Linked DNA regions of Sphingobium yanoikuyae. Each later gene encodes a partner of the first gene's protein in a complex. Links are inferred from orthologs where the notes say so. Each region holds a gene or a part of one and is shown on either strand. Other genes may lie near its edges. The genes, in order: tig and rpsG.

Evidence for each region.
Region 2: the proteins of tig (region 1) and rpsG are in contact, whole or in part, in a crystal structure (PDB 3GTY), measured with the Thermotoga maritima proteins. The link is inferred for Sphingobium yanoikuyae from one-to-one orthologs. Residues at the interface, in WP_004081061.1 of Thermotoga maritima: Glu122, Val124, Val129, Leu130, Tyr133, Glu188, Gly259, Ile262, Tyr263, Glu266, Ser270, Glu273, Gln274, Glu277, Arg308, Gln311, Ile312, Ser315, Tyr316, Glu325, Arg329, Arg336, Leu363, Phe366, Trp367, Arg373, Leu377, Arg381, Leu384, Glu387; in WP_004081843.1 of Thermotoga maritima: Lys34, Lys52, Lys55, Glu59, Arg62, Gln63, Glu66, Asn67, Lys69, Val71, Arg95, Ala109, Lys110, Lys111, Gly112, Arg113, Pro114, Glu117, Glu121, Ile124, Ala125, Tyr127, Asn128, Asn129, Thr130, Gly131, Lys135, Asp139, Arg142, Met143.

Annotation. Positions count from the first base shown.
Region 1 is NZ_CP053021.1:2,615,658-2,631,253, reverse strand. The notes cover bases 11,391-14,302. They hold tig (trigger factor), read left to right. Parts: upstream 11,391-12,007; coding sequence 12,008-13,597; downstream 13,598-14,302. Other genes in these bases: HH800_RS12825 (hypothetical protein), read left to right, coding at 13,854-14,302; HH800_RS12840 (hypothetical protein), read right to left, coding at 11,540-11,740. Outside these bases: HH800_RS12910 (efflux RND transporter periplasmic adaptor subunit), read left to right, coding at 1-200; HH800_RS12905 (efflux RND transporter permease subunit), read left to right, coding at 204-3,383; HH800_RS12900 (efflux transporter outer membrane subunit), read left to right, coding at 3,386-4,804; HH800_RS12895 (methylated-DNA--[protein]-cysteine S-methyltransferase), read left to right, coding at 4,899-5,438; HH800_RS12885 (hypothetical protein), read right to left, coding at 5,709-6,095; nth (endonuclease III), read right to left, coding at 6,174-6,833; dapB (4-hydroxy-tetrahydrodipicolinate reductase), read right to left, coding at 6,838-7,602; HH800_RS12870 (fumarylacetoacetate hydrolase family protein), read left to right, coding at 7,712-8,395; HH800_RS12865 (polyhydroxyalkanoic acid system family protein), read left to right, coding at 8,419-8,718; HH800_RS12860 (hypothetical protein), read left to right, coding at 8,781-9,092; HH800_RS12855 (NAD-dependent deacylase), read left to right, coding at 9,109-9,807; HH800_RS12850 (FecR family protein), read right to left, coding at 9,814-10,794; HH800_RS12845 (RNA polymerase sigma factor), read right to left, coding at 10,763-11,368; more of HH800_RS12825, read left to right, coding at 14,303-15,263; HH800_RS12820 (glycosyltransferase family 2 protein), read left to right, coding at 15,306-15,596. UniProt on the Bacillus subtilis protein: Involved in protein export. Acts as a chaperone by maintaining the newly synthesized protein in an open conformation. Functions as a peptidyl-prolyl cis-trans isomerase.
Region 2 is NZ_CP053021.1:3,979,891-3,995,439, reverse strand. What follows is about bases 7,745-10,609. They hold rpsG (30S ribosomal protein S7), read left to right. Parts: upstream 7,745-8,874; coding sequence 8,875-9,345; downstream 9,346-10,609. Other genes in these bases: fusA (elongation factor G), read left to right, coding at 9,503-10,609; rpsL (30S ribosomal protein S12), read left to right, coding at 8,488-8,859; HH800_RS19220 (putative bifunctional diguanylate cyclase/phosphodiesterase), read right to left, coding at 7,745-8,129. In the rest of the region: HH800_RS19255 (hypothetical protein), read left to right, coding at 541-996; HH800_RS19250 (helix-turn-helix domain-containing protein), read right to left, coding at 1,327-1,629; HH800_RS19245 (hypothetical protein), read left to right, coding at 1,953-2,567; HH800_RS19240 (hypothetical protein), read right to left, coding at 2,656-3,495; HH800_RS19230 (bactofilin family protein), read right to left, coding at 4,128-4,514; HH800_RS19225 (M23 family metallopeptidase), read right to left, coding at 4,495-5,685; more of HH800_RS19220, read right to left, coding at 5,853-7,744; more of fusA, read left to right, coding at 10,610-11,575; tuf (elongation factor Tu), read left to right, coding at 11,713-12,903; rpsJ (30S ribosomal protein S10), read left to right, coding at 13,111-13,419; rplC (50S ribosomal protein L3), read left to right, coding at 13,707-14,459; rplD (50S ribosomal protein L4), read left to right, coding at 14,463-15,086; HH800_RS19180 (50S ribosomal protein L23), read left to right, coding at 15,079-15,393; rplB (50S ribosomal protein L2), read left to right, coding at 15,404-15,549.

The DNA.
Region 1 (15,596 bases):
GCGACAAGTGGATCGTCACCAGCGGCCTGAAGCCGGGCGATCAGCTGATCGTTGAAGGCCTGGTCAATCTGCGCCCCGGCACGGTGGTGAAGCCCGGCGCGCCGCAGCAGGTGACCGCGCCTGAAGGCGGCGCTGCCGCCCAGGGCGGCGCGAAGCCGGCCGCTGCACAAGGCGCGTCAAACGCGGGCGAGGCGCACTAAGCCATGGCCCGCTATTTTATCGACAGGCCCATCTTCGCATGGGTCATCGCCATCGTCATCATGCTGGCGGGCCTGCTCGCGATCCGGTCGCTGCCGGTCGCGCAGTTCCCGGAAATCGCCCCGCCGGCGGTGACGATCCAGACCACCTATCCCGGTGCTAACGCCCAGACGCTGGAAAGCACGACGACGCAGATCATCGAGCAACAGCTCAAGGGCATCGACAATCTGCGCTATTTCTCGTCCACCAGCGATGGTTCGGGCAATCTCAACATCACCCTGACCTTCGAGCAGGGCACCGATCCTGACATTGCGCAGGTGCAGGTACAGAACAAGCTGTCGCAGGCGACCCCCCTGTTGCCGCAGGAAGTGCAGCAACAGGGCCTGCGCGTGGGCAAGTCCACGTCCAGCTTCCTGCTCATCATGGCGGCCTATTCCGACGACGGCATCCATGACCAGGAAGACGCGGCGGACTTCATCGCGTCCAGCCTCCAGGATCCGCTGAGCCGCGTCACCGGCGTCGGCGATACCCAGCTGTTCGGTTCGCAATATGCGATGCGCATCTGGCTCGACCCCTACAAGATGGCCAATCTGGGCGTGACCACCGGCGACGTGAAATCGGCGATCACCGCGCAGAATGCCCAGGTGTCGGCCGGCCAGATCGGTGGTTCGCCTTCGCCCAAGGGCCAGGCGCTCAACGCCACCGTCACGGCCCAGTCGCGCCTGCGCACGCCGGAGGAATTCCAGAATATCCGCCTGCGCAGCAACAGCGACGGTTCGGTCGTGCTGATGAAGGATGTTGCCAAGGTCGAGCTGGGCGCGGAAACCTATGGTTTCGGCGTGAAGTTCAACGGCCATCCGGCATCGGGCTTCGGCATCAAGCTGGCACCGGGCGCCAACGCGCTCGACACGGTGGAAGCGGTCAAGGCACGCGTTGACCAGCTGTCGAAGAATTTCCCCAGCTGGGTCAAATATGACTTCCCGGTCGACAACTCGACCTTCGTCAAGCTGTCGGTGGAGCAGGTCGTCCATACCCTGTTCGAAGCCGTGCTGCTGGTGTTCGTCGTCATGTTCCTGTTCCTGCAGAACTGGCGTGCGACGCTGATCCCGACGATTGCGGTGCCGGTGGTGCTGCTGGGCGCGCTGGCAATCCTCAGCGCAGCCGGCTTCACCATCAACACCCTGACCCTGTTCGGCATGGTGCTGGCGATCGGCCTGCTGGTCGACGACGCGATCGTCGTCGTCGAGAATGTCGAACGTCTGATCCAGGATGAAGGGCTGAGCCCCAAGGAAGCGGCCAAGAAGTCGATGGACGAGATCAGCGGCGCGCTGATCGGCATCGGTCTGGTGCTGTCGGCGGTGTTCCTGCCCATGGCCTTCTTCGGCGGCTCGACCGGCGTCATCTTCCGCCAGTTCTCGATCACCATCGTGTCGTCGATGATCCTGTCGGTGCTGGTCGCGTTGATCCTGACCCCGGCGCTGTGCGCCACCATCCTCAAGCCCGCCTCGCACGGGCATAGCTGGAATGGGCCGATCGGTTCGATCCTCGGCCGCTTCTTCGACTGGTTCAACCGCACCTTCGACAAGGGCGTGGTGCGCTATGGCAAGGGCGTCGAGAAGGTCGAGCGCAGCTGGGTCCGGACCATGCTGGTCTATGGCCTGGTGGTGGTCGGCATGGCCTTCATCTTCCTGCGCCTGCCCAGCGGCTTCCTGCCGGACGAGGACCAGGGCATCATCATCAACCAGGTGTCGCTGCCCGCGGGCACGACGCTGGAAGAGACCGAGCGGGCCCTCGCCCGGATGCGCGACCATTATCTGGTCGACGAGAAGAAGAATGTCTCGGCCGTGTTCACGGTCGCCGGCTTCGGCTTCGTGGGCCAGGGCCAGAATGTCGGCATCGTCTTTGCCCGCATGAAGGACTGGCATGAACGGTCGGGTGCGGACAATCGCGTGCCCGCGATCGCCCTGCGCGCCAATATGGCGTTCCAGAAGATCTCGTCGGGCATGGCCTTCGCCTTCGTGCCGCCGGCCGTGCAGGAACTGGGCAACGCGTCCGGTTTCGACTTCCAGCTGCTCGATCAGGCCAATCTTGGTCATGAGAAGCTGCTGGAAGCCCGCAACCAGTTGCTGGGCATGGCGATGGGCGACAAGCGTCTGGCGCAGGTCCGTCCCAATGGCCTGGAAGATACGCCGCAGCTGAAGCTGAATGTCGATCAGGCCGCAGCCGGTGCGCTGGGCATCGCCCAGTCGGACGTCAATGACACGATCAGTACCAATCTGGGCGGATCCTATGTCAACGACTTCATCGACCGCGACCGCGTGAAGCGCGTCTATGTGCAGGCGGATGCACCGTTCCGTACCTCGGCCGACGCGATCAACGCCTATCATGTGCGTGGCAGCACGGGCGTGATGGCGCCGCTCTCCGCCTTCTCCACCACGGAATGGGTCCAAGGCCCGGCCCGTCTGGAACGCTATAATGGCGTGCCGTCGATGAACATCCAGGGCGCCCCGGCACCCGGCGTGTCGAGCGGCACCGCGATGCAGGCGATGGAAGAGTTCGCGGCCAAGCTGCCGGCCGGTATCGGCTATGCCTGGAACGGCATTTCCTATGAGGAACAGACCTCCGGTGGACAGGCGCCCTATGTCTATGCGCTTTCCATGCTGATCGTCTTCCTCTGCCTGGCTGCGCTCTATGAAAGCTGGTCGGTGCCGATTGCGGTCATGCTGGTCGTGCCCTTGGGCGTGCTCGGCGCGGTGATCGCGGCGACGCTGGCGGGCCTCAACAACGACATCTATCTGCAGGTGGGCCTGATCACGACCATCGGCGTGTCGGCGAAGAACGCGATCCTGATCGTGGAATTTGCCGAAGAGAAGATGCGCGAAGGGCTGCCGCCCGCCAAGGCGGCGCTGGAAGCGGGCAAGCTGCGTCTGCGGCCGATCCTGATGACCAGTTTCGCCTTCATCTTCGGCGTGCTGCCGCTGGCCGTGTCCAAGGGCGCGGGCGCGGGTGGCCAGAACGCCATCGGCTGGGCCGTGGTCGGCGGCATGCTGTCCGCCACCGTCCTCGCCATCTTCTTCGTGCCGGTCTTCTTCACCGTGGTGAAGCGGTTGTTCCGCGAACATCATGAAGGGGAAGAACAGCGTAACGCCGACGGCGAAACGCCGAACGCACCGCAGGAGGCATAAGAATGTTGCGTAATATCAAAGCAATGTCGGTCGCCTCTCTGGCGCTGACGCTGGCCGCCTGTGACATGGCGCCCAAATATGCCCGCCCCGAACTGCCGGTGCCGCAGGCCAGCCCCCAGGGGCCGGCCTATGCGGCCGCGGCGGACGGCGGCGCGGCGATCGTACCGGCCGATACCGCCTGGCGCGATTTCTTTACCGACCCGCGCCTGGTGCGGGTGATCGAGACGAGCCTCGCCAACAATCGCGACCTGCGGATCGCGGTGGCCAATGTCGAGCAGGCACGGGCACAGTATAAGGTGCAGCGGGCCGATCTGCTGCCGACCGTCGGGGCCACCGGCACGGCGACCTATTCGGAACAGCCATTGGTCCAGTTCGGCCAGAGCCAGCGCCTCAACACCGACGTCTATCAGGCACAGGTCGGCATCTCTGCCTGGGAAATCGATCTGTTCGGCCGGGTGCGGAACCTGACCAAGGCGGCGCAGGAGCAATATTTCGCCTCGGTCGAAAACCGCAATGCGGCCCAGACCGCATTGGTGGCGGAAGTGGCGACGGCCTGGGTGAACATGGCCGCCGATCAGGAATTGCTGTCGATCGCGCGGACGCTGGCGACCGCGTTCAAGGAGACGCTGGACCTCAACAAGGCCCGCTTCGACAAGGGCATCGCGTCCGAACTGGAAGTGCGCGAGGCACAGACCAGCTATGACCAGGCGCGGGCCGCCATCGCCAGCGCTACCACGCTGGTCGCGCAGGACCAGAATGCACTGAACCTGCTGGCGGGCACGACGCTCGGCAGCGAGGATCTGCCCTCGGCCCTGCCGGAAGGCCATGTCACGCTCGACAATCTGCCGGCGGAACTGCCCTCGACCCTGTTGCTGCGCCGGCCCGACATCGCGTCGGCCGAGCATCAGCTGATCGCGGCCAACGCCAATATCGGTGCGGCGCGGGCGGCCTTCTTCCCGCAGCTGTCGCTGACGGCGGCGCTGGGCACGGTCAGCCTTGGCCTGTCCGGCCTGTTCAAGTCGGGCAGCGACACCTGGTCGGTGGCGCCCAGTGCGACCCTGCCGATCTTCGACTTCGGCCGAAACAAGGGCAATCTGCGTTATGCCAGGGCGACCTATGACGCGATGCTCGCCACGTATGAAAAGAGCGTGCAGACCGGCTTCCGCGAAGTCGCCGATGCGCTCGCCCGGCGTGGCACGATGACCGATCAGGTCGAGGCGCAGACCTCGCAGCGCGATGCCGCGCGCAAGGCCTATGACCTGACGCAGGCCCGCTTCCGTGCGGGTGTCGACGGCTTCCTGCCGACCCTGGTGTCGCAGCGGACCCTGTCGAGCGCGGAGCAGAGCCTGGTGACGACGCGTCTGGCGCGGCTTACCAACATGATCGAGCTGTATCGTGCCATGGGTGGTGGCCTGAAATGATGCGGCCTGCCGCTTGCGGACTTTGACCGCAAGCGGCAGGAAGCGGGGGCGGGGATCATCGCCTATCTCCAGCGATGACGCATGGAGGATGACGATGACCCTGGCCTGTATGACGATGCCCTCTCCGGTCGGCGACCTGACGCTGGTTGCGAGTGACGAAGGATTGATGGCGGTCCTGTGGCCCGAGGATGATCCCGCCCGCGTCCGCCTGGGCGCCCGCTCCGAAGCGACCGACCACCCGGTGCTGCGCGACGCGGCTTCCCAGCTATCGGAATATTTCGCCGGCCAGCGGCAGCATTTTTCCGTCCCGCTGCATTTTCAGGGCACGGATTTCCAGCGCCAGGTCTGGGCCGCGCTGCTCGACATACCGTTCGGCGAGACGCGCAGTTATGCCGACATCGCCCGCGCCATCGGCCGCCCGACCGCGACCCGTGCCGTCGGCGCCGCCAATGGCCGCAACCCGATCTCGATCATTGCGCCCTGTCACCGGGTGGTCGGCAGCAACGGCGCGCTCACCGGCTTTGCCGGCGGCGTCGAGACCAAGAAATATTTGCTCGACCTGGAGAAGGGCGGGGACAATCTTTTTTCGTTCGCGCCAATGCCGGTTGCCGATGCTGGCGCGAGATCGGTTTAGGCCGCCTCGTCATCATGCGTTGATCGCATCACGGCTCAGAAATCGACCAATCGGCGCCAGCGTTCCGTAACGCTAAAATAGGAAACTGCGCGTCAGCCAGCCGATCTATGCGGCGGTTTGGTGCACCCAAGTGGATTCGAACCACTGGCCTTTGCCTTCGGAGGGCAACGCTCTATCCAGCTGAGCTATGGGTGCGTGACGCTGGTCAGAAGGGGCGCTTAGCAAAGGGCTTCGAACCGCGCCAGCCACAAAATCACCTGTTCCCGAAACTTATTTCGGGGCCTTCATCATCGGCTGGAATTTGCCCAGGCCACAGCTGGCACCCGGTTGCAGGCCGGGGCCGGCATTGAACAGCACGGTGATGATGTCGACCGAACAGAGCTGGGACATGCTGGTGCGATAGGAAAAGCGCCGCTCGAAGCCCAGGCTGGGGCAGCTGTTGGGCAGGCTGTTGCGGTAGATCTTCTTGCCGCTCACCTCGAAATCGATGGTGCGATCGTCGCGCACGCTGCTCGACCGGATCTGGCTTATCGAGATGCAATCGACCGGATCGCCGCTGGGCACGTAGGGATCCGGCTTGTCCTTGGTCTTGGCCAAAGCAGGTGTCAGGCCACAGGCCAGCAGCAGGCCGGCGGTGAGAATGGGGCGGATGGACATTGTCTCTCTCCTTCGTGCTGACGAGACGATTCGCGGAGCTGATTTCCGTACCGATCCTAGCACCGCCGTCCGGCGCGATCAGGCGGCTTTTGCGATGCTGCCGGGTTCCGGCGTCTTGGGCTTGAAGCGGCACAGGTCCGACACGATGCAGCGCCAGCATTCGGGCTTGCGCGCCTTGCAGACATAGCGGCCATGCAGGATCAGCCAGTGATGGGCGTCGCGGCGGAAGGGCTGGGGCACGCGCTTTTCCAGCTTGTCCTCGACCGCCTGCACCGTCTTGCCCGGCGCCAGGCCGGTGCGGTTGCCGACGCGGAAGATATGGGTGTCGACCGCGAAGGTTTCCTGCCCGAAGGCGGTGTTGAGCACGACGTTGGCGGTCTTGCGGCCGACGCCGGGCAGGGTGGTCAGCGCGTCGCGATCCTGCGGCACCTCACCGCCGAAATCGCGCGCCAATATCTCGGACAGGGCGATGACATTCTTCGCCTTGGTGTTGAACAGGCCGATCGTCTTGATGTGCTGCTTGAGCGCATCCTCGCCCAGGTCGACCATCTGCTGCGGCGTTTCGACCTCGCGGAACAGGGCGCGGGTCGCCTTGTTGACGCCGACATCGGTGGCCTGCGCAGACAGGGTGACCGCGACCAGCAGCTGATAGGCATTGCCATATTCCAGCTCCGTCACCGGCGCCGGATTGGCCTCTGCCAGGCGGCTGAAAAAGTCGAAGATCTGGCCCTTGTTCATGGCATCAGAGCCCCAGCACGCCCTTCATGTCATAGCGGCCGACCGGCTGGCCGGCGAGCCAGCGGGCGCCCTTGATCGCGCCGCGCGCGAAGATGTTGCGGTTTTCGGCGCGATGGCCCAGTTCGATCCGCTCGCCCTCGGTCGCCAGGATGACCTGATGGTCGCCCGCGACCGATCCGCCGCGCAGCGCGGCAAAGCCGATCGCGCCCTTCGCCCGCGCGCCGGTGATGCCGTCGCGGCCACGTTCGCTATGGTCGGCCAGCGTGATGCCGCGTCCCTTCGCCGCCGCTTCGCCCAGCAGCAGCGCGGTGCCGGACGGCGCGTCCACCTTGTGGCGGTGATGCATTTCGACGATCTCGATATCCCAATCGTCGCCCAGGCTGGCGGCGGCCTTCTCCACCAGCGCAGCGAGCAGGTTGACGCCGAGCGAGGTATTGCCGGTCTGCAGCACCGGGATGCGGACCGCCGCCTGGTCGATCAGCGCATGATGCTCAGCTTCCAGCCCCGTCGTGCCGATCAGCACCGGCTTGTTCGCGGCGATGCAGGCGTCGAGATTGGCGGAAAGCGCGGCTGGCACGGAAAAGTCGATCAGCACATCGGCCGCCTGTGCCAATGCCTGCGGATCGCTGGTGATCGCGACGCCCGGCGCCAACTCGCCGCTGCCGTCGCGATCGGTGCCGCCCGCCACGGTCAGCCCGGCTTCCGCCGCGGCCTGCGCGATGGCGCGGCCCATGCGCCCGGAGGCGCCGAAAATCCCGATGCTGGTCATGCCCTGATCCGTTCCTTGGCTATAAGTCAGCGCGCGATGCCAGAGCGGCGCGGCTTTGTCATCCGGCACCATGAATTTCTTGGGAAAGGCGACCGACCATGGCTAAGAGATGGCCATGCTCGATCTTCCCCGACTCTCCGTTCCGACCCTGCCGATCGACGGCAGCGCCGATCGCTTTCCCGTCCGCCGCATCTTCTGCGTCGGGCAGAATTATGCCGAACATGCGCGCGAAATGGGCGGCGATCCCGATCGCGCGCCACCCTTCTTCTTCACCAAGCCGGCCGATGCCGTGGTCGAGAATGGCGCATCGCTGCCTTTCCCCCCGCGCACGCAGGATCTGCATCATGAGGTTGAACTGGTGGTCGCGCTCGGCGCGGGCGGCACGGATGTCGCGGTCGAGGATGCGCTGGCGCTGATCTATGGCTGGGCGGTCGGCATCGACCTCACCCGCCGCGATATGCAGGCGGTTGCCAAGAAGGCGGGGCGTCCCTGGGACATGGCCAAGGGCTTTGATCGCTCCGCGCCGATCGGCCCGATCCATCCCGGCACGCCGCCGGCCAGCGGCGCCATTGCGCTCAGCATCGATGGCGACCCGCGCCAGTCGGGCGACCTGTCCGACATGATCTGGTCGGTGCCCGAAATCATCGCCAATCTCTCCACCTATGTGGAACTGGCGCCCGGCGACCTGATCTTCACCGGCACGCCTGCCGGCGTCGGCCCGATCGCGCCCGGCCAGGCGGTGCAGGCGACCATCGCGGGCCTGCCGCCGCTCGACATCGCCTTTCAGAACTGACCATCAGAACAAGGACAAACAGGATGGATATCGACATTCCCCATGATCTCGGCCGTGACGAAGCCAAGCGCCGGGTGGAGCAGGGCCTGCCCAAGCTGGAGCAGCATATCCCCGGCGGCGGCACCATGACCGCCACCTGGCCGTCGGACTATACGCTGGACATGGAAATCTCGGCCATGGCCCAGACCATCCCGGTCAAGCTGCTGATCGAGGAGGACAAGGTGCGCGGCACCGTATCGATCCCGATGTTCCTCAAGATGATGTCCGGCCCGATCTCCGACTTCATCAAGACCAGCGCCCAGAAGATGCTGACCAAGGCGTAAGACAATGGCGCGGCCCTTGCGGCGAGGTTGAGCGGCCGTCCCGAACAGGAAAAGAGGTAAGGATGGATCGCTCAGGCCGGGATGTAGCCCTTCCGATGGAAATGCAGGGGCTCTGGATCGATGCGGATGATCCGACGGTCGAACTATCGGTAGACGGTGGTGAGGTCGCCTGCTTCGGCCGCATCGTGTCCTATGACTATAAGCTTGTCGCCACGGATGACGATGTGGTGACGGTCAGCCTGAAGGTCGATGATGAGGAGCGTGAGGATGATTTTCAGCGCGCCAATGTCACCGAACTGGTGATCACTCCAGAAGGCGAGATGCACGCCTATAATGTCCGGTTTGCCAGCCAGTTCATCCGGCGCAACAAATGAAGGGGGCGAACGTCGCATGACCGACATCCGCAACATCGTCATCCTTACCGGCGCGGGCATTTCGGCCGAGAGCGGGCTTGCCACCTTTCGCGGGCCGGATGGCTTGTGGGAGGGGCATCGGGTGGAGGATGTCTGCACGCCCGAAGCGCTGGCGCGTAATCCGGCCTTGGTGCATCGCTTCTATGACGAGCGGCGCGCGAAGCTGGCGGAGGTGGTCCCCAATCCCGCGCATGAGGCATTGGCCGCGCTCGACCGCGCCTGGCCGGGCGATCTGCTGATCGTCACCCAGAATGTCGATGACCTGCATGAGCGGGCCGGGGCGAGCCGGTTGCTCCACATGCATGGGGAATTGCAGTCCGCCCTCTGTGCCGCCTGCGGCAAGGCGGTGGCCTGGGCCGATCCGCTGCCGCCCGGCAGCGTCTGCGCCGGTTGCGGCGCGCCCAGCCTGCGGCCCGACATCGTCTTCTTCGGCGAAATGCCCTATGATATGGAGCGGATCGAGGAAGCGCTGGCGCAGGCCGACCTGTTCGTGTCGATCGGCACGTCGGGCGCGGTCTATCCGGCCGCCGGCTTCGTTCAGATGGCGCGTCATTATGGCGCTCGAACGCTGGAGCTCAATCTCGATCCGTCGGCGGGCAGCAGCTATTTCGAGGAAAGCCGGCTTGGCCCGGCAAGCAAACTTGTGCCCGAACTGGTAAGCGACCTGCTCGGCTGACCGGCCTTATTCGCTGGGCGCTGCCATGATGTCGGCGCCATCGGGTTCATCGCGATAAAGCAGCATCACCGATCCATCCTCGCCATTTACCGCGCGGATCGGCAGGCTCAGTTGCAGCGCGGAGAGGAATTCCTTGCTGTCGCTGACGCGGAAGCGCCCGCCGACCCGTAGCGAGGAGACGCGCGCGTCACCGATCAGGATCGGCGCGCGGCGATAGCGGTTGAACTCGCTGACCGCCTGCTCGATCGTTTCCCCGTCCAGCTCGACCATCTGGTCGCGCCAGGCCGTGCGCTGGTCGATCAGCTTGGGGCTGAGATGGGTGAGGTCGATGCTACGCGACTGGATCACGGCGCCGCTGCCGGCGCTGACCTTTTCCAGCCCGCTATTGCCCGAATGGACCGTCACCGTGCCTTGCGTGACGGTCAGTTCCACCACCGACGGGCGCATGCGGACGTTGAAAGCGGTGCCGACGGCGCGGATCTGGGCCGATCGCACCTCCACGTCGAACGGGCGGCCCTTGTCATGGGCCACGTCGAAGGAGGCTTCGCCCTTCAGTACGCGCACCTTGCGGCCGATGTCGGTGAAGCGGACTTCCGCCTCGCTATTGCTGTTGAGGTGCATGATGGAGCCGTCCGCCAGCGCGACGTCGCGGATCTGGCCGACCGCCGTCTCATAACGATCCACGCCGCTGAAAGTGCGGATGGTGACGATCGCGGCGACGATGAAGAAGGCGATGGCGATGCCGGCGGCGATCATGATGTTGCGCGACAGGCGGCGCTGCTGTTCCTCGCTGACGATCGCTTCGAGCGGGGGCAGATTGACTTCGGCAGCGGCGCTCTTCAGCCGCTCGGCCGCGTCCCAGGCGGCTTCGGCGCGGGCAAAGGCCACGCCATGGCGCGGATCGGCCTCGATCCACGCACATATCTCGTCTTCGTCCTGGGGAGTAGGGTCGCTGTTAAGCCTGGCCAGCAGGCGCGCGGCTTCCAACGCGATCGCGTCCCTGTCCCCGCTGTTTGAACCTGGTCCCGACGCCTGCACGTTCGAAATCCGTTTCCTCACGTTCTGCCCAGGCCCGCATAACTATGCCGATCGCTTTGGCCAGATGTTTTTCAACAGTAGAAACGGACAGAGACATTTCCTCCGCTATTTCCAGCATCGATTTTTCGTGAATACGGCGAAGAATGAAGACGCGGCGGCACTGGGTGGGCAGCGAATCGACGATCGCCTCGACCTGGCGGAGCGCCTCGCGGGCGTGGAGCTGTGCCTCGATGGTGTTTTCGCCGCCCAGCAATTCCAGATCGGCGATCGTCTCGAAGCTCACCACCTTGTTGCGGCGGGCGGTGTCGATGACGAGGTTGCGGGCGATGGTGAAGAGATAGGCGCGCCCGGTGGTGACATTTTCCCAGTTCTCCGTGGCATAGGCACGGGCAAGAACTTCGGCGACCATATCCTCCAGCTCGTGGGTGGAGGGCAAAATGCGACGCAGGCGACCCCTCAAGGCAGCTTCCTGCGGCAAAATCACGGTCTTGAACCACTCTAGCTTGGCGCGAACCCTATGCACGTCGACCCCCTTTTATGTCAGCGCGCCTCTCCTGAATTTCTTTTTGTTGTCACATTTCAATCATGGATTCCGGGGGGTGTCCAGCACGTGATTACGCATATTCCGTAATCCGCCATAAAAAGTTCCACCCTGTTGCAAAAAAGTTTTCAGGGGCCTTCTTTTGTTGCGTGGTTACGAAATTATGTCAGGCGGAACCTCGTCCGGCGCGCTGTCGGGCTGGTCATAATCGGGTTCGCTGGGGATGATTTCGGGCGGCTCGTTGATCGGAGTCTCGTCCGGAGTCGCGGGGGGCGGCGTTTCGGGCGGCGACTGGGGTTCGATCCGGTCGGGCGGGGGCAGGGTGTCGGGCGCTGGATCGGGCTGGGTGGCCATGCTATGCTCTCCTGCAAAGAAGAAGCTACGCGCGGGCAAGGACGCCGGTTCCACCAATGCATCCATATCCCTTGCTCTCGCCAATGCTTTTCTCTATGCCGCGCCGACCGGCGACCGATGCGGGCGTGGCGAAACTGGTAGACGCGCCAGATTTAGGTTCTGGTATCGCAAGATGTGGGGGTTCGAGTCCCTTCGCCCGCACCAGTGTCAGGCTTGGCTTGATCCGGCGCCAACGAGATTCAGCTAAGAAAGCGTTTGAGAGAAGAGATGCAGACTGTCGAGACGTTGAACGAGGGCCTGAAGCGCGCCTACACCGTGACCATCACGTCGAAGGATATCGACGCCCGCGTTGAGAAGGAAGTGCTGGCGATTGCGCCGCAGGTGCGCATGCCCGGCTTCCGCCCCGGCAAGGTGCCGGCGAACCTCGTCAAGAAGATGCATGGTGAAAGCCTGCAGCGTGACGCGCTCAACAATTCCATCCAGGAAAGCGTTCAGAAGCTGATCGCCGACCAGAAGCTGCGTCCCGCGATGCAGCCTTCGGTCGAGCTGGACGAAAGCTTTGAGTTCGGCAAGGACGCGCAGGTCAAGGTGGAACTGGAAGTTCTGCCCGTGATCGAAGCACCGAGCATCGACGGTCTGAAGCTGGAGCGCCTGACTGCCGAAGTCAGCGACGCGCAGGTCGAGGAACAGGCCGGCCGCATCGCCACCCAGCAGGGCGCTCTGGAAGAATATGCCGCCAGCCACAAGGCGAAGGACGGCGACACGCTGGTCATCGACTTCGTCGGCAAGGTCGACGGTGAAGCGTTCGAAGGCGGTTCGGCCGAAGGCGTGAAGCTGAAGATCGGTTCGGGCCAGTTCATCCCCGGCTTCGAAGAACAGCTCGGCGGCGTGAAGAAGGGCGAAGAAAAGACCATCGAAGTCACCTTCCCCGAAGATTATGGCGCCGCGCACCTCGCCGGCAAGGCCGCGACCTTCGACGTGACCGTGCAGTCGGTGCTGAACGCCGACAAGCCCAAGCTCGATGACGACTTCGCCAAGTCGCTGGGCCTGGAAGGTCTCGACCAGCTCAAGGATCTGCTCAAGGGCCAGATCGAGCAGGAGCATAACGGCCTGACCCGCACCTACATGAAGCGCAAGCTGCTCGACCAGCTGGCCGCTTCGCACGACTTCGACGTTCCGCCGAGCATGGTGGAAGCCGAGTTCAACCAGATCTGGCAGCAGCTTCAGCATGAAGCCAGCCATGAAGCCGATCCGGAAGCCGCTCTGGCCGAAATGGAAGCCGAGAAGGAAGATTATCGCGGCATCGCCGTGCGCCGCGTGCGCCTGGGCCTGCTGCTGTCGGAAATCGGCCAGGCCAACAATGTCGTCGTTTCGGACAATGAAATGAACCGTCTCATCATGCAGGCTGCCCAGCAGTACAGCCCGCAGGATCGTGAGCGTTTCGTGCAGTATGTCCGCCAGGATCCGATGGCCGCCGCCCAGCTGCGCGCGCCCCTCTATGAGGACAAGGTCGTCGACTTCCTGTTCGAAAAGGCGGAAGTCAGCGACCGCGCTGTCAGCCGCGAAGAACTGGAAGCTGCGATCGAAGCCGAAGATGGCGATCTGAAGCCCCACGTCCACGGTCCGGGCTGCGGCCATGACCACGATCATGACGACAAGCCCAAGGCGAAGAAGGCCGCTGCCAAGAAGAAGGCCGAGCCCGCCGAGGCCGAAGCCGAGGAAGCGCCCGCCAAGAAGGCTCCGGCCAATAAGGCTGCCGCCAAGAAGGACGAAGCCCCGGCTGAGGAAGCTGCCGCCGAGGAAAAGCCCAAGGCGAAGAAGGCTCCCGCCAAGAAGGCCGCTGCCAAGGCTGAATAAGCCTTTCCAGCCAGCAAATCGGAACGCCCGCTCTTCCCCACAGGGAAGGGCGGGCGTTTTGCATGGGCGCGCGGGTGATTGGCTATGAGCCCTCGGCGCGAACGCCGGGATCATACGCGCTTTTCCTGATCTTTATTTTTGCGCTGCAATATATTCTGATGAAGGCCCGAAACTAGGGATCAGGCGATGAACTGATCGCGGAGGGCTTATGCAAGTCGTCAAGGGCGGTTCTGGTCGGGGTCTTGGGCAATTGCTGATGAACAGGTGGCTCCTGGTGGGCGTCTGCCTGTTCCTGTTTCTCGCCTTCTTCCTCCTGCGCTTTCCCGGTGAGCCGAACAGCGACAGCAACAGCCAATATCATCAGATCGTCACCGGCCGGTTCAACGACTGGCATCCGCCGCTGATGGCGCGGATCTGGGAAGCGCTGACCCTGTTCGGCGCGGGCACCGGGCCGATCTTCGCCTTCGACACGATCTTCTACGGCTGCGGCGTTGCGCTTCTGGCCAGCCTGCCGGCGCGACGCGGCCGGTGGCTCTGCGCCTATTGCATGATCTTCCTCGCGGCCCAGCCGATGCTGCTGATGATGAGCGTCAACATCGCCAAGGACATCATGATGGCGGTGATGCTGCTGCTGGCCGTGGCGATCATCGGGGCGGTGCAGGAAGGGCTCGTCGCCGCGCGGCCGGCCCGGACGCTGTGCTGGGTGCTGGCGCTGCTGATCGTCGTCATGGCGGCGCTGGTCCGCAGCAATGCGGTGTTCCTGGTTGCGCCGATGCTGGTCTTTGCCGGCCGGCCGGCGCTGATGGCACGGCCGGTGCTGATGCTGGCGCTGTCTGCGGTCGGCGGAGTGCTGCTGGTCCCGGCCAGCAATATCGTCAATCATCGCATCCTTGGCGCATCGGATGCCGGGGCGATCCGTTCGCTGCAGATATTCGACATCGCTGGCATCATGGTGCGGGGCGGGGATGATGTCCTGGCCGATCTGCCCGGCGCGCAGGCGCTGACGCAGGATGTCCATCGCTGCTACAGCCCGATCATGTGGGACACGCTGGCCTATGCTCACTGGAATTGTCATGTGCTCAAGAATGTCGAGCAGGCGATCCGGGATGGCGGGGGCGCATCGCTGTCGTCACGCTGGACTGGCGCGATCCGGCATCATCCGCTGGCCTATCTGCGCCATCGCCTGATCCATTATAATTCGACCCTCTATTTCTGGGTGCCGGTCCGTCATACCGAAGCCGTGCGCAAGTTGAACACCGCCGGCAACCGCGGCGGATCGTTCAAGAACCGGTTGCTGGACCAGGTCCGCTATTCGCCGCTGACCTCGCCCGTGATGATGGTCGCCATCGCGCTGGCGCTGCTGCCCTGGATCATTGCCGCGCTGCGCGCCTCGCGCGATGCGCTGCTGCGTGTCTGCGCGATATTGATATGGCTTGCCTTGATATATACAGGCACCTTCCTGCTTGTCGGGGTGGCGACCGATCAGCGCTATTTCTTCTTTACGACATTGGCGGTTTGCTTGGCCCTGCCGCTCGCATTGTCCGATGCGACGATAAGGGCCATGATGCGGCGACATTCGGCATTGGCGGTGGCAACGGTGGGTGTGCCGGCAGCCATATTGGCGCTGACCGTCGTTGCGCGATACATGTTGCCGCCGCCGGTCTGACGGGCGGCGGCCATATTTGGTCAGCATAGGTTGGGGCAATTTATGGATATGGACAATCTTTCGAACATTGGCGTGGGCCATCCCCGCGTCGCCGTTATCCTGCCCTGCTACAATGAGGCCGGGGCGATCGTGCAGACGGTGGAGGATTTTCGCCGTGCGCTGCCCCATGCCGAAATCTATGTCTTCGACAATAACAGCAGCGATGGCAGCCGCGAACTGGCGGCCGGCGCGGGCGCGATCGTTCGCCGCGTGGCGCAACAGGGCAAGGGCCATGTCGTGCGCCGCATGTTCGCCGATGTCGATGCCGATATCTACATCATGGCCGATGGCGAC
Region 2 (15,549 bases), 1.4 Mb from region 1 along the record:
CCTGCCCGACAAGGCGGTGGCCGAAAGCCGCGAGCGGGTGCGCAATGCGATCGCCGCGATCGGCCTGTCGCTGCCGCCCAAGCGGATCACCGTCAATCTCTCCCCCGCCGACCTGCCCAAGGAAGGCGTGCCTCTCACGTTTCTGAAACCTATCAATTTGGGTTAAGGTATCGGAAAAGCCTGTTTTTTTTGACACCGCCGAATTGATAGGCTGCCATAAAATCTGAGTGACCAGGGAAGTTCGAATTTTATATTCGAACTTCCCTGGTCGCAACCGCCGAAGGCGGCACTTCCTTAGCGCCACAGCCAACGTGTGCGGCAAGGCCTGAGGGGGCTGAAGACGGCTCCATGGGGCCACTTTGTCATTGAGGCTACACATCAGACACCTGGTGCCGCTCAAGAACCTGTGACAGGCGGGGTCACAGACGTGAGATGAGGCAGCGCCTGAGCGGGTTTTGTTGTCGATCAACGTTGGCGGTTGCTTTTCTCATTTTGGGACATTTAGAGGTCTGGCCGCAGATGCTCTAATTAGCGACTAAGGTGGCACTCGAAATTTTTGAGGTTTTCGAAATGCTAGACCTAATCCAGATAGTCTCATCCACAGGCAATGACATCGCGCTGAAGCAAGTCGAAAGGAAGTTGTTGGAATCTGACTTTAAGGCGATAATAGTCGACGCTGGCGGGCAAAATGATATTGTCGAAGCTGGCGCGAAGATGATTGAACAGATTGCTGAAAACTCCATCAATCCGACGCAGGTGCAAATTATTTCAGCAGATTCTTTGGAAGGGCTGATGCGATCCGACGCGTTTGCGGCGAGTTTGGGGAGAGATATGTCTGACCCCGCCGCTTACGGCGGATATCCGCCAGTCCTGGTTGTGGTTGGTTCACCCGAGTATGCGATCGCCCGTCCAAACGTTTTTTCAATCGATGAATTCGTCGGTCTTGAACTCGGCCAACTGCGTGACCTGTTTAATACGGATGACAGCGAACAGTAGCACGAGCCGGATGGCCAGGGGCGGCAACTAACCTGATCCACGAGAAATACCTGTCGTCCCGCAACCTCCCGTTTCCATGTGGTGCGGCATAATTCGCGCAGCACTTGTTGCGGATCCAGCGTCAGATGCCACGGACAAGATCGTCGATTTGCCTTGTCGCGCAACTTCGATTTGGCGATTGGCGATTCCCTTCAAGTCAGAAGGATTCTACTTCTTGATAGATGGTGGGACATTGGTGTTCGCCATCGATTAGCCACGGATCACGACAACGATCGTGCTGCCGGCTCTCTTGAGCCCCTGGTTCCCGCCGAAAGTCCGCCCAGACTCAAGCTATGCCCGAGTTTCTTCAGGTTCAAGACCAACCGAGTCGGGCTGGCAATCGGTGAGCTCGATCTCTCCGAGGATTTCGGAAGGCTTCACACCCAGGCCCGCCGCTAACGCGAATAGGACGTTGAGCGAGATGTTGAGCTCCCCTCGCTCGATACGTCCGTAACGAGCGCGTTCCACGTTTGCGAGTTGCGCGAATCGCTCCTGAGAGACGCCTTTGGCTTCTCTCAGGCTGCGAATGGTCGCTGCGAGCTTCTTTTGGGCCGTGCTGTACACTTGGCCGTTCAACGAAATACTTGCAATCACGGCAACGCCATATATAGCCACGCCATATATGGCGCTATGTGTTAGCACACTCGATAGGCAGGTCGGACCGACACTTCCTAGCGAACAGCCTCACACCCACTCGTTTGGGAAGAGGCGCTCATCGTGCTGATCCTCGTGGGCCGTAGGGAATGTCGGCCATCGCTTCGGCAAGCCGATGCACAGGAAAATAGTGGGAGCCTCAAGATGAATCTCGTCGCGGACACTTCTCAAGAAACACGCCTTGAGCATGCATCGTGGGGGTCCACCTCCTGTTTGGCATTCCTGATGCCTGAGGCGACGCGCCGCACACTCAGGTCCACGCAATGAAAACCGACTTTTTAAGTTACGAGTACGTGACGTCGCCTTTCAGACCGGATTGGGTCGGAGCATTGCCTCCGGGCGCAAAGATCGGCCTCATAAATGTGAGACGAAACAGTCAGCGGCTCGTCGCGGACATCAGTTGGGGGACGCTCGACGACGCTGGAAGCATAACGTCCGGGACCATCACTATTAAGTGGAAGAACCTAGAAGCCAGTCCGACAAGTGAGGCGGAAAAGCTCCGCCTCTATCGGAATGCCGCGAACGCCCTCAATCGGCGCCTCCGCGGCGTGGTCATAGAGAAGACCGACTATCGACCAAATAGTAGCCCAGAAACGTCGTTCCATGAGGAGGCTCAGGTTAAGCCTTCTTGGCTTCGCGCGGTAGGCGACGCGTATGCACTCTTTGACGAACTTCGGATTGAGGTGGCTGAAGGCATCGGCTTCAAGACGTTTCTTCGAAGATGGACGGAGAGTTCCGCAGAGGGGCAGATTATCGCTATGCTGGAAGCGTTTCGCACCCTTCGCGAATTTCGCCGGCAAGTCACAGCAGAGGTATTTACTCCAGATTTCAAGCGAGCAAAGCCGCCAAAGAATTTCAGCGACGTCATTCCGGGATGATGGTCGTTCGGATAGAAATTTGGCCTGGCGGGGACGAACAGGCCGCTTTCGAGATCGGCCGTATGAACTCCTCGCTCGATCATTCCTGTCAACCAACGTCCCAGCGGGGTTTCGCTGCGCGCCAGTGACGGTAATGCTGCCCGGGCGCCATGGATGAGCAAAGTGCGCAAATAGGTGTAGCGAGCAACTCAAATAAGACCGGACGCAGCGCCGGTCGGTATTCACTGACATTCGTTGTCCAACCAGGTGCCGCGAAGTAAGACGGGTGGATCGGCCACCAACTGCCCGGCGCCGTGGTGTATTTGTCCCGATCCTCTCTTAGCCGCTCATTGAAAGCCGCTTCTGTGGGCCGCCAATGATTGAGCGCCTCGTACTTTTTAATAGTTTCATCGAGATCATTAGTAAAATCTCGAATCTCATCAAAATACGTTGTGATCCAGGTTATTGCTTGATTGACGAGAAAGCAGGCCTGATATGCTGGTGTGGTAAAAGATCGCTCCGCAGCGACACGGCAGATCGATTTAGCAATCTTCGAGATGCCATCCTCGCCTTCAAACGGCTCGAATTTGATCGGATCATGGGTAAGATATTTTCGATAATAGAATAGTAACTGCGGCGCAGTCAGGAATGATATTATCCGATTCTCCGAAAGCGCACCTTCCTCGATTTCGTTGACCAGATCATCTTCCTCATCGTCTTGGCCCGCGCCTTTGCGAGGTTGGATTGAAAGGCCTTGTCCGCGGATGAAGTCATCCAAATCATGCGAAACGGATGCCGGAAGACTCCGTGTGTGAGGTGCGCCGAGCGCATTGGCGAGCGGCTCTTTCCGGGCGTACTTCTTGTTCCCTTTGCAATAGAAGGGAATTTCGAACTCACCCGTCTCAATTTTCTGGATGAGTTCTCCGAGCCGCTGCCGATATGGGGGCAATCCGACGATGCCGCCGACTTCCAGGTCTTTAACGAGGTCATCAATATCGTCCTTAGTGAGCTCCGCGTTGCGCTCAATCCCGCGGGCGTGCCTCCAGCGGACAAAGGCAAAGTAGTTCCTGTTGTTTATAGGGATGATCGCGGCGATGAATCCCTGTCGCTGTGGCCATCTGTCCGACCCGGCCCTGGCCTGTTCGCGCGCGCCGCGCTGCGCCAGCGATTATCAGGCGAAGGTGTCCGGACCGCTGCTCGATCGCATCGACCTACATGTCGAGGTGCAGGCGGTGACGGCGGCCGACCTGGTGCTGCCGCCGCCGGCCGAGGGATCGGCGGAGGTGGCCGCGCGCGTCGCGGCGGCGCGCACGCTACAGACCCGGCGCTATGCCGGCAGCAAGGTGCGGACCAATGCCGAGGTGGATGGCGAGCGGCTGGAGGATGTGGCCGGGCCGGACGAGGCCGGGCGGCAATTATTGGCACAGGCCGCCGCCGCGATGAAGCTGTCGGCGCGCGGCTATACGCGGGTGTTGCGGGTGGCGCGCACGATCGCCGACCTGGCCGGCGCGGAGCAGGTCGGCCGGGTGCATGTGGCCGAGGCGCTGAGCTACCGGCGGCGGGCGCCGGTCAACTGAGTGCTTAGGCTGCGCTGTCGCTGGTAATGAGCTTGAGGTCGGCGGCCGCGACCGGGCCATTATCCTTATGGGCAAAGCGACCCTCGACCCGGCCGCCGGCCTCAATCGTGATCCGCTCATAGGTCACGTCGCCGGTGATGCGGGCGGTGCTTTCGACCACCAGTTCCTCGGCGCTGATCGATCCGTCGACGAGGCCCGCCAAGCGCGCGCTCTGCGCGGTGACATGGCCGATGATGCGGCTGTCGGGGCCCTGGACCAGCGCGGCGCAGCGAATGTCGCCGTCGATCACGCCGTCGACATGCAGGTCGACGGTCGCGGCGAGATTGCCGGTGATCGTCACGTCGCTGCCGATCAGCGAGAAGGGGGTGTGCTTAGCCCCGGTTGCCGACATCGGCGAGACGGGCCGTGGCGATTTGCTGGACTTGGAGAACATCTTTGCGGGCCTCGAGGAAACGGCGGGGATTGATGGGATCGCCGTTGACGCGCACCTCGAAATGAAGATGCGTGCCGGTCGAGCGGCCGGTGGAGCCCATGCGGGCGATCTGGTCACCGCGCGCGACCTGCTGGCCGACACGGGCGTTGAAGCCGGACAGATGGGCGTAGCGGGTCATGATGCCATTGCCATGGGTGACCTCCACGACATTGCCATAGCCGCTGCGCTGGCCGACATAGCTGACCTTGCCGGGGGCGGCGGCCAGGATCGGCTGGCCATAGCGGCCGGGAAAGTCGAGCCCGGCATGGAAGGCGGCGTGGCCGTTGAACGGGTCGCGACGATAGCCATAGGAACTGCTGAGCATCGGCGTGCCGGTCGGCTGGCCCGACGGGATGCGCAGCAGGCTGGTTTCCAGAAATTCCATGCGAGAAAGCGCGGTGGCGAGCTTTTCCAGCTCGGCCGGCATCGCATCCTCGTCGCCATGCCAGGGGACGAACGGGCCACCCTGGGCGCGGGCCGCGTTGCGGGCGAGCGCGTCGGGATTGAGGCCGAAGCTGCGGATCGCGGCGGCGGCCTTCTGCGCGCGGGCTTCGACGGCGCTGGTCAGCAGGGCTGCGAAGCGACGCTGGCGGGCATCGACCTGCATCAGCGGTGCGGCTTCGGGCGCCATGCTGATCTTGGTGTCGAGCTTGCCATTGGCGGCCTTGTCGGTCGCGGCGTCGGCCTTGCCGACCGGGGCATTGGCCGCAGCGTCGCCGGGCTCGCCAAAATGCGTCTTGTACAGATCGTCGATGAAGTCCTGGCGCGCTTCCAGGTCATGGGCGAGGTCGTTCACCGACTTGCGATAGCCATCGACCTTGCGTGCCTTGCTGGCCACGGCCGCGCCCTTGGCATCCAGCATCGCGCGGTCATGAGCGACGGCAGCGCTGCTCGCCAACATCGACACGGTGACGGCGCCCCAGCCGACCAGGCCGGTCGACAGGATGCCGAGCGCCAGCAACTGGGCGCGCTTGGAAATGCGGATGAACTTTACCTGGCCGCCCGAGCGCAGGAAGATTTCCCGCTCCGGGCACAAGGCACTGAGCCTGGCCCAGAGGGTGGCGACCCCCTTCTTCTTGCGCTGCGACAATTGCGACCCCGTAACTATTTATTTCGGTGAGTCGGGCCGGTAGCAAAAGAAGATCGGACGCGCGAATCCGCAGCCGCGGACTCGTGACGAGTCGAAGCTAAACCGGGACGAAATGATCTTCGTCCCATTTGGTTCCCTGGCTTTGAAAATATTTTTCGTGATGCGCTTCAGCTTCGGCGGGCGAAGCGGGAAGGCTCAAGAAAGCTGGGTAATTGCGATGCCGGAACGGCAGCGCTCCAATAATAGCCCTGGCCATAATGGCAACCACCTGATCGCAAATATTCCAGTTGTTCAATCGTTTCGACGCCTTCGGCGACGGTCTTCACGCCCAGGCTGTAGGCGAGATTGAGCACGGTGCGCACGATGGCGGCATCGTCCGGGTCGGTTTCCAGGTCGCGCACGAAGCCCTTGTCGATCTTGATGACGTCGATCGGAAACTGCTTGAGGTGGGACAGCGAGGCATAGCCGGTGCCGAAATCGTCGAGGGCGATGGCCATGCCCGCCTGGCTGAGGCGCTGAAGATTGCGTTCCACCACATCGACATTGCGGCCAAGGAAGACGGATTCGGTGACTTCCAGCTCGATCCGGCGCGGTTCGACATCGGCATGGGCGAGGCGGGCGAGCAACCGGTCGGGGAAGGCGCGGTCGTGCAGTTCGACGCCGGGGACATTGACCGCGACATGGCCGAAATCGATGCCGGCGCTGGTCCAGGCCCGGCAATCGGCCAGCACCTGGTCGATCATCCGTTCGGTGATCTTCCGGCCCAGTTCGGGATGTTCGAAGGCGGCCAATATCTGGTCGGGCATCATCAGCGTGCCGTCCGGACGGACGCAGCGCAGCAGCGCCTCGAAGCCGATGACGCGGCCGTCTTGCAGGTCGACCTTGGGCTGATACCAGGGCACGGGCTGGGCATGGGCGAGCGCATCGCGTGCCCGCTCCAGCATCCGCGCCTCGGTCTGCCAGCTTTCCAGCAGGCCGGGCTCGAACAGGCAGGCGCGCCCGCGTCCGCTATTCTTCGCCTCATACAGCGCGATGTCGGCATGCTTCATCAGGTCGATCATGTCGCCGGCATGGTCGGGATAGAGGGCGACGCCCATGCTGACGCGGCAATCAATGTCGCGCCCGCCATGGCGCAGCGGCATGTGCAGGCGCGCGATCATGCGGCTGAGGATGGTGTCGAGGTCGGCCAGGCCGCGCAGGCGGGTGAGGATGACGGCGAACTCGTCGCCGCCCATCCGGGCGATCATGTCGGCGGGGCGCACCGAGTCGCGCAGCCGTTCCGCCACGGCGCACAGCAGAGCGTCGCCCGCATCATGACCTGCGCTGTCGTTGATCCGCTTGAATTCGTCGACGTCGATCAGCACGACCGCCATCTGGCCGCCGGATCGTTCGGTCGACTGGGCCGCCTGCATCAGGCTGGCCATGAAATGGGATCGGTTGGCGAGGCCGGTCAGGGCGTCGGTCATCGCCAGATGGGCAAGATGGCGTTCGGCCTGCTTGCGGTCGGTGATGTCGACGATGCTGGCGAGGATACATTGTTCGCCGGCGAGCAGGATCGGGCGGGCACCCAGCAGGACATCGCGGATGATGCCTTCGTCATTGGCGAGGCAGCATTCGTCATTGTCGATGCTGTCGCCCCGCGTCAGTCGGTCAAGCAGGCGCAGCGGCGGGGCATGGTCGACGATCAGCGCCAGCCGGGCGACATCGTCTGCGGTGCCCAGGTTGCGTGTGGCGGAATCGTTCATGCGCAGGACGGTGCCGTCGTCGCGGATAACGATCAGCGGCAACGGCACCGTCATGAACAGCCGTTCGAGCGCTTCGCCATTGGCGGCGAGGGCGACGCGGGCGGCCTGCGCGTCCTGGCTGGCGGTCCATTCCAGGCGCTGCAACCGGTTGGTGCGGGCGATCGCGATCCACATGCCGCAATGGAGCATCAGCACCGCCATGATCATGCCGGGCATGGTCGGCGATAGAGGCGCAGGGGCCAGATAACCGATCAGCAGCGCGACGCCGCAGCCCAGGCCGCCGCCGACATTTCCCCGGAAGCTGGTCGGCACCACCAGGTAGAAGACGAGCGGCAGCATCACCAGAACGAAGATGGCGATGTCGCTGCGCGAGGAGACGAGGAAGGCGACACCGATGGCGGTGATGCATTGCCAGACGAAACAGATGCGCTCGACTGCCTTGAAGCTGTGCATGTAGCGGCACAGGCCCAGGCTGACGAGTGACCAGAACACCACGACCAGGCGGGCGGGCACCGCGACCCAGAAATGGGGCGTCCCGGCAAAGCGCCAGTCGCTCAGCAGGAAGAGGGTGTTGAGCAGCGCCGACAAGGCGAAGAGCAGATGGGCGTGGCGACGCGATTCGGGCAGTCGATCGGCCTGGAAGGCGGCCTCCCGTTCCGGGCTGTGGAACTCGCCGCTAATGCGGGAAAGTGCAATCACGACTGGTCCATCTGGATATGGGGCTGCGGGGAAAGATCCCATAATCTGCAGCATGTTAGCAAAATGATAAAATGTCATTCACTATGTGGCGCGCGCATCTCCGTGCGCCTTCGGGCGCCGTGCTTGACCCTTCCGTCCCCCGTCGCTATAGGGCCGCTGCCCCGCGCTATGCGTCTGGAAGACTCGTTTTCCCGCCGCTTTCCGGGGCAAGCACTAGAGCTGAACATTATCGGCTGTCCCTGCGGCTCCGGGCGGATCTTGTCCGTCGGGGGCCTTTGCCGTTCGGAATTTTCGTGATTCCGGCCGGTCAGGAACGCAGGTGGCGTCCGGTAAAGTAACTGAAAAGGTGAAGGGCTTCATGCCAACAATCAACCAGCTGGTCCGTAAGGGCCGCGAACTGCAGAAGACCAAGTCCAAGGTCCCTGCGATGGATGCGAACCCGCAGAAGCGTGGCGTTTGCACCCGCGTCTACACGACGACCCCGAAGAAGCCGAACTCGGCTCTCCGTAAGGTGGCGAAGGTGCGTCTGGTCAACCAGCGCGAAGTCATCACCTACATCCCGGGTGAAGGCCACAACCTCCAGGAACACAGCGTCGTGCTGATCCGTGGCGGCCGTGTGCGAGATCTTCCGGGCGTGCGCTATCACGTTCTTCGCGGCGTTCTGGATACCCAGGGCGTCAAGGATCGCAAGCAGAGCCGTTCGAAGTACGGCGCCAAGCGTCCGAAGTAAGGGGAGAACAGTAATATGTCACGTCGTCGTCGCCCCGAAAAGCGCGTTATCCTGCCGGATCCCAAGTTCGGTGATATCGTGCTGTCGAAGTTCATGAACAGCATCATGCAGGACGGCAAGAAGGCCGTCGCCGAGTCCATCGTTTACGGTGCGCTCGACACTGTCGAAGCGAAGTCCAAGAAGGACCCGATCGGCATGTTCCATGACGCGCTGAACAATGTGAAGCCCGGCATCGAAGTCCGCAGCCGCCGCGTCGGCGGTGCGACTTACCAGGTCCCCGTCGAAGTGCGCCCCGAGCGCGCCCAGGCGCTGGCGATCCGCTGGCTGATCACGGCTTCGCGCAACCGCAGCGAAACCACCATGGCTGCCCGTCTGTCGGGTGAGCTGCTGGACGCTGCCAACAACCGCGGCAATGCCGTCAAGAAGCGCGAAGATACGCACCGCATGGCGGAAGCGAACCGCGCCTTCTCGCACTACCGCTGGTAACAGCAGGGCGGGCGCTTATGTGCCCGCCTTGTTATTTGGTTTCCAAAATCGGTCCGTTCGCCGTGGGTGGCTACCCATGGCGAACGGATTGGTTTAGGGGCCACGCGCAGAATTAACGAATCCCCAACCGCCGGCGCGCCGGCAACGGAGAAGCATCATGGCCCGCAGCCATCCGCTCGAACGCTATCGCAATTTCGGTATCATGGCGCATATCGACGCCGGCAAGACCACCACGACCGAGCGTATCCTTTACTACACCGGCAAGTCCTACAAGATCGGCGAAGTCCATGACGGCGCCGCGACCATGGACTGGATGGAGCAGGAGCAGGAGCGTGGTATCACCATCACCTCGGCTGCAACGACCTGCATCTGGAACGACCATCGCCTGAACATCATCGACACCCCCGGCCACGTCGACTTCACCATTGAAGTCGAACGCTCGCTGCGCGTGCTCGACGGTGCGGTTGCCGCGTTCGACGGCGTTGCCGGCGTTGAGCCGCAGTCGGAAACCGTGTGGCGCCAGGCGGACAAGTACAAGGTTCCGCGGATGTGCTTCATCAACAAGCTCGACCGCACCGGTGCCGACTTCTATTATTGCGTGCAGACGATCATCGACCGTCTGGGCGCGACCCCGGCCGTCCTGTATCTGCCCATCGGCGCAGAGTCGGACTTCAAGGGCCTGGTCGACCTGGTCGAGAACCGCGCGATCATCTGGAAGGATGAGAGCCTGGGCGCCGAATTCTACTATGAAGAAATTCCGGCCGACCTCGCCGACAAGGCTGCCGAATATCGCGAAAAGCTGATCGAGCTTGCCGTCGAGCAGGACGATGCCGCGATGGAAGCCTATCTGGAAGGCAATCTGCCCGACACCGCGACCCTCAAGAAGCTGATCCGCAAGGGTACGCTGGGTCACGCCTTCGTGCCGGTGCTGTGCGGTTCAGCGTTCAAGAACAAGGGCGTTCAGCCGCTGCTCGACGCCGTCGTCGACTATCTGCCGAGCCCGCTCGACATCGAAGACGTCCAGGGCGTCAAGATGGACGGCGAAACCCCCGACAGCCGTCCGACCTCGGACGACGCGCCCTTCTCGGGCCTGGCGTTCAAGATCATGAACGACCCGTTCGTCGGCTCGCTGACCTTCCTGCGCATCTATTCGGGCACCCTGACCAAGGGCACCTACCTGAACTCGGTGAAGGACAAGAAGGAAAAGATCGGCCGTATGCTCCTCATGCATGCGAACAGCCGTGAAGACATCGACACCGCCTATGCCGGCGACATCGTCGCGCTGGCCGGCATGAAGGAAACCACCACCGGTGATACGCTGTGCGCCGAGCGCCAGCCGATCATCCTGGAGCGGATGGAATTCCCCGAGCCGGTCATCGAACTGTCGGTGGAACCCAAGACCAAGGCCGACCAGGAAAAGATGGGCGTCGCCCTCAACCGCCTGGCCGCTGAAGATCCCTCGTTCCGCGTCTCGACCGATCACGAATCGGGCCAGACCATCATCAAGGGCATGGGCGAACTTCACCTCGAAATCCTGGTCGACCGCATGAAGCGCGAGTTCAAGGTCGAGGCGAATGTCGGTGCGCCGCAGGTGGCCTATCGCGAGTATCTCAAGAAGGCCGTCGACGTCGACTACACCCACAAGAAGCAGTCGGGCGGTACCGGTCAGTTCGGCCGTATCAAGGTCAAGCTGACCCCCGGCGAGCGTGGTTCGGGCTTCGTCTTCAAGGACGAGATCAAGGGCGGTAACATTCCCAAGGAATATATCCCCGCGATCGAAAAGGGCATGCGCGAAACCGCTGCCACCGGTTCGCTGATCGGCTTCCCGATCATCGACTTCGAAGTGCTGCTCTATGACGGTGCGTACCATGACGTCGACTCGTCGGCGCTGGCGTTCGAAATCACCGGCCGCGCCGCAATGCGCGAAGCGGCGCAGAAGTCGGGCATCACCCTGCTCGAGCCGGTCATGAAGGTCGAAGTCGTGACCCCGGAAGAATATCTGGGCGACGTCATCGGCGACATGAACAGCCGTCGTGGCCAGATCCAGGGCACCGATACGCGCGGCAACGCGCAGGTGGTCGAGGCGATGGTCCCGCTGGCCAACATGTTCGGCTATGTGAACTCGCTGCGTTCCTTCACCCAGGGCCGCGCGAACTACTCGATGATCTTCTCGCACTATGACGAAGTGCCGCAGAATGTTGCGGACGAAGTCAAGGCGAAGATGGCCTGACGAGTTTCCCTGTCCGGGCCGTGCAATCGGCTCGGATAGGGGCTGGTAATCTGTGAATATGCTGCTATGGACGCGCCTTCGCGAGGCGCGGCCGAGCGGTCAGACCCAAGCTGATTTTGATTAGAAGGTAGGATAAAATGGCTAAGGCTAAGTTTGAGCGGAATAAGCCGCACTGCAACATCGGCACCATCGGTCACGTTGACCATGGTAAGACCTCGCTGACCGCGGCGATCACCAAGGTTCTCGCCGAAACCGGCGGTGCGACCTTCACCTCGTACGACAACATCGACAAGGCTCCCGAAGAGCGCGAGCGCGGTATCACCATCTCGACCGCCCACGTCGAGTATGAGACCGAAGCCCGTCACTACGCGCACGTCGACTGTCCGGGTCACGCTGACTACGTCAAGAACATGATCACCGGTGCCGCCCAGATGGACGGCGCGATCCTGGTCGTTTCGGCTACCGACGGCCCGATGCCGCAGACCCGTGAGCACATCCTGCTCGCCAAGCAGGTCGGCGTTCCCCAGCTGGTCGTGTTCATGAACAAGGTCGACCTGGTCGACGACGCCGAAATCCTCGAGCTGGTCGAGCTGGAAATCCGCGAGCTGCTGAGCTCGTACGACTTCGACGGCGACAACATTCCCGTCATCGCCGGTTCGGCTGTCGCTGCCCTGCAGGACAAGACCCCGGAAATCGGCCACGACGCCGTTCTGAAGCTGATGGCTGCCGTCGACAGCTGGATCCCGCAGCCCGACCGTCCGGTCGACAAGCCCTTCCTGATGCCGATCGAAGACGTGTTCTCGATCTCGGGTCGTGGTACCGTCGTGACCGGCCGCGTCGAAACCGGCATCGTCAAGGTTGGTGAAGAAGTCGAAATCGTCGGCATCAAGCCCACCAAGAAGACCACCGTCACCGGCGTCGAAATGTTCCGCAAGCTGCTCGATCAGGGCCAGGCCGGCGACAACATCGGTGCGCTGATCCGTGGCGTGGGCCGTGAAGAAGTTGAGCGTGGTCAGGTTCTGGCCAAGCCCGGCTCGGTCACCCCGCACACCGAATTCGACGCCGAAGTCTACGTGCTGTCGAAGGAAGAAGGCGGCCGTCACACCCCGTTCTTCGCGAACTATCGTCCGCAGTTCTACTTCCGCACCACCGACGTGACCGGCGAAGTGATCCTCCCCGAGGGCACCGAGATGGTCATGCCTGGCGACAACGTGAAGCTCGGCGTCAAGCTGATCGCTCCGATCGCCATGGACTCGGGTCTGCGCTTCGCCATCCGTGAAGGCGGTCGTACCGTCGGCGCAGGGGTTGTCGGCACGATCTCGAAGTAATATAGGACCGCAGCGGCGCGAATCGCCCGATTCGCGCCGCTGAAGTTTTTTACCCGCCCCGGATCGCCTTTCTCCGGCTCGAATGAGCTAGAAGGGCAAAACGGGGCGGATATTTTTTTGTTGGCGTGTTTTTGTAAATCAACGGCTGCTCCGGCTGATTCATGAAAATGCGCTGGTTATTGGCTCTTTCGCATCGGTACAGGAACAATGGACAGCAACATCCGCATTCGCCTCAAGGCGTTCGATCATCGCGTGCTCGATCAGGCGACCGGCGACATCGCCGAAACCGCCCGCCGCACCGGCGCCCTCATTCGCGGTCCGATTCCTCTTCCGACGCGCATCGAAAAGTTCACGGTCAACCGTGGTCCGCACATCGACAAGAAGTCGCGCGAGCAGTTCGAAGTCCGCACCTACAAGCGTATGCTTGACATTGTGCAGCCGACGCCGCAGACGGTCGACGCGCTGATGAAGCTGGACCTGGCTGCCGGCGTGAACGTCGAAATCAAGCTGGCCTAAGGTCGGCAAGTCCCCGCCTTCCGTAAGGTAGGCGGGGTATCGGGTATTCTGTTCCTCTTCTCTGGAGAGGCGGAAGCTCAAACGACACAAGGGATACCGCACGGCCCGCCGGTGAACCGGCCAAGGCGCGTGGTCCTGGTCCCCCGTCGCCTTTCCCGAGAGGGATCGGCATCCAACCCGGACGGGGTGATCTATGCATTGGGTTGGGCCGCGAAGCAGAGATGCTGAGCGGTTTTTTCGTTGGATACGCCCGCTGCTATGGCGGGCCTCTATGGGAGTAATCAGTGATGCGCACTGGCGTGATCGCTAAGAAAGTCGGGATGACCCGCCTGTTCCAGGACGACGGACGTCACGTCCCCGTCACGGTCCTCAGCCTTGAGGGTACGCAGGTCGTCGCACGTAAGGAAGTCGAGCGCGACGGTTATGTCGCCCTTCAGCTGGGTGCTGGCGTTGCCAAGGCCAAGAATGTCGCCAAGCCGCAGCGCGGTCACTTCGCCAAGGCGGAAGTTGAGCCCAAGGCGCGTCTGGTCGAATTCCGCGTCGCCGAGGATGCGCTCCTCGACGTCGGCGCTGAAATCGCCGCTGACCACTTCGTCGCTGGCCAGCTGGTCGACGTTGCCGGTCACACCCAGGGTAAGGGCTTTGCCGGTGCTATGAAGCGCTGGGGCTTCGGCGGTATGCGCGCCACCCACGGCGTGTCAATCAGCCACCGTGCGCATGGTTCGACCGGTAACCGTCAGGATCCGGGCCGCGTCTTCAAGAACAAGAAGATGGCCGGTCACATGGGTGATCGTGAGCGGACCCAGCAGAATCTCGAGATCGTCCGCACGGACGTCGAGCGTGGTCTGCTGTTCGTCAAGGGTTCGGTTCCGGGCGCCAAGGGCACGTGGCTGACCGTCAGCGACGCCGTGAAGGTTCCCCGTCACGCCGACGCGCCCTATCCCGCCAGCCTGAAGCAGGCTGCAAACAGCAATGCCGCGCCGGCCGAGACGCCCGCGGAAGCGGCCGCTCCCGAAGCGACCGAAGGCCAGGAGGGCTAAACCATGAAGGTCAATGTACAGACCCTCGACGCCGCAGCTGCCGGTGAGTTGGAGCTCAACGATGCCGTTTTCGGCCTCGAGCCCCGCGCCGACATTCTGCACCGCGTCGTCACCTGGCAGCTCGAAAAGCGTCGTGGCACTGCCCGCGGCACGCGCGAGCGTTCGGATGTCGCCCGCACCGGCAAGAAGTTCGGTCGCCAGAAGGGCGGCGGAACCGCTCGTCACGGCGATCGCCGCGCTCCCGTCTTCATCGGCGGTGGTAAGGCTCACGGTGCCCGCGTTCGCGACTTCAACCCCTCGCTGAACAAGAAGGTTCGCGCGCTGGGTCTGAAGATGGCGCTGTCGTCGAAGGTCAAGGATGGTTCGCTGATCATTCTCGACAATCTCGACGTTGCCGAAGGCAAGACCAAGGCGCTGGTCGCCAACCTGGCCAAGCTGAACCTGAACAAGGTTCTGTTCATCGACGGCGACGCCGTGAACGTCAGCTTCGCCAAGGCTTCGGCCAACATCGTCGGCGTCAACCTGCTGCCGGCCGTTGGTGCCAACGTCTACGACATCCTGAAGGCCGACTCGCTGGTGCTCACCCGCGCCGCGGTCGAAAAGCTGGAGGCCCGTTTCAATGGCTAAGAAAGAAGCCGCGACCGTGGACAACCGTCACTTCGACGTCGTTGTCGCGCCGGTCATCACCGAGAAGTCGACCCTTCTCTCGGAAAACAACGCCGTTGTTTTCCAGGTCGCCAACGACGCATCGAAGCCTGAGATCAAGGCTGCCGTCGAGGCGCTGTTCGGCGTGACCGTCAAGGCGGTCAACACGCTGGTGCAGAAGGGCAAGGTCAAGCGCTGGAAGGGCAAGCCCTACAAGCGCAACGACGTGAAGAAGGCGATCGTCACGCTGGCCGAAGGTCAGTCCATCGACGTCACCACCGGTATTTGAGGCGAGATAGATGGCACTCAAGCACTATAATCCGACGAGCCCGGCCCAGCGCGGCCTGATCCTCGTCGACAAGTCGAGCCTGCACAAGGGCAAGCCCGTCAAGGCGCTGACCGAAGGCAAGCGCAAGACCGGTGGTCGTAACAACAAGGGCCATGT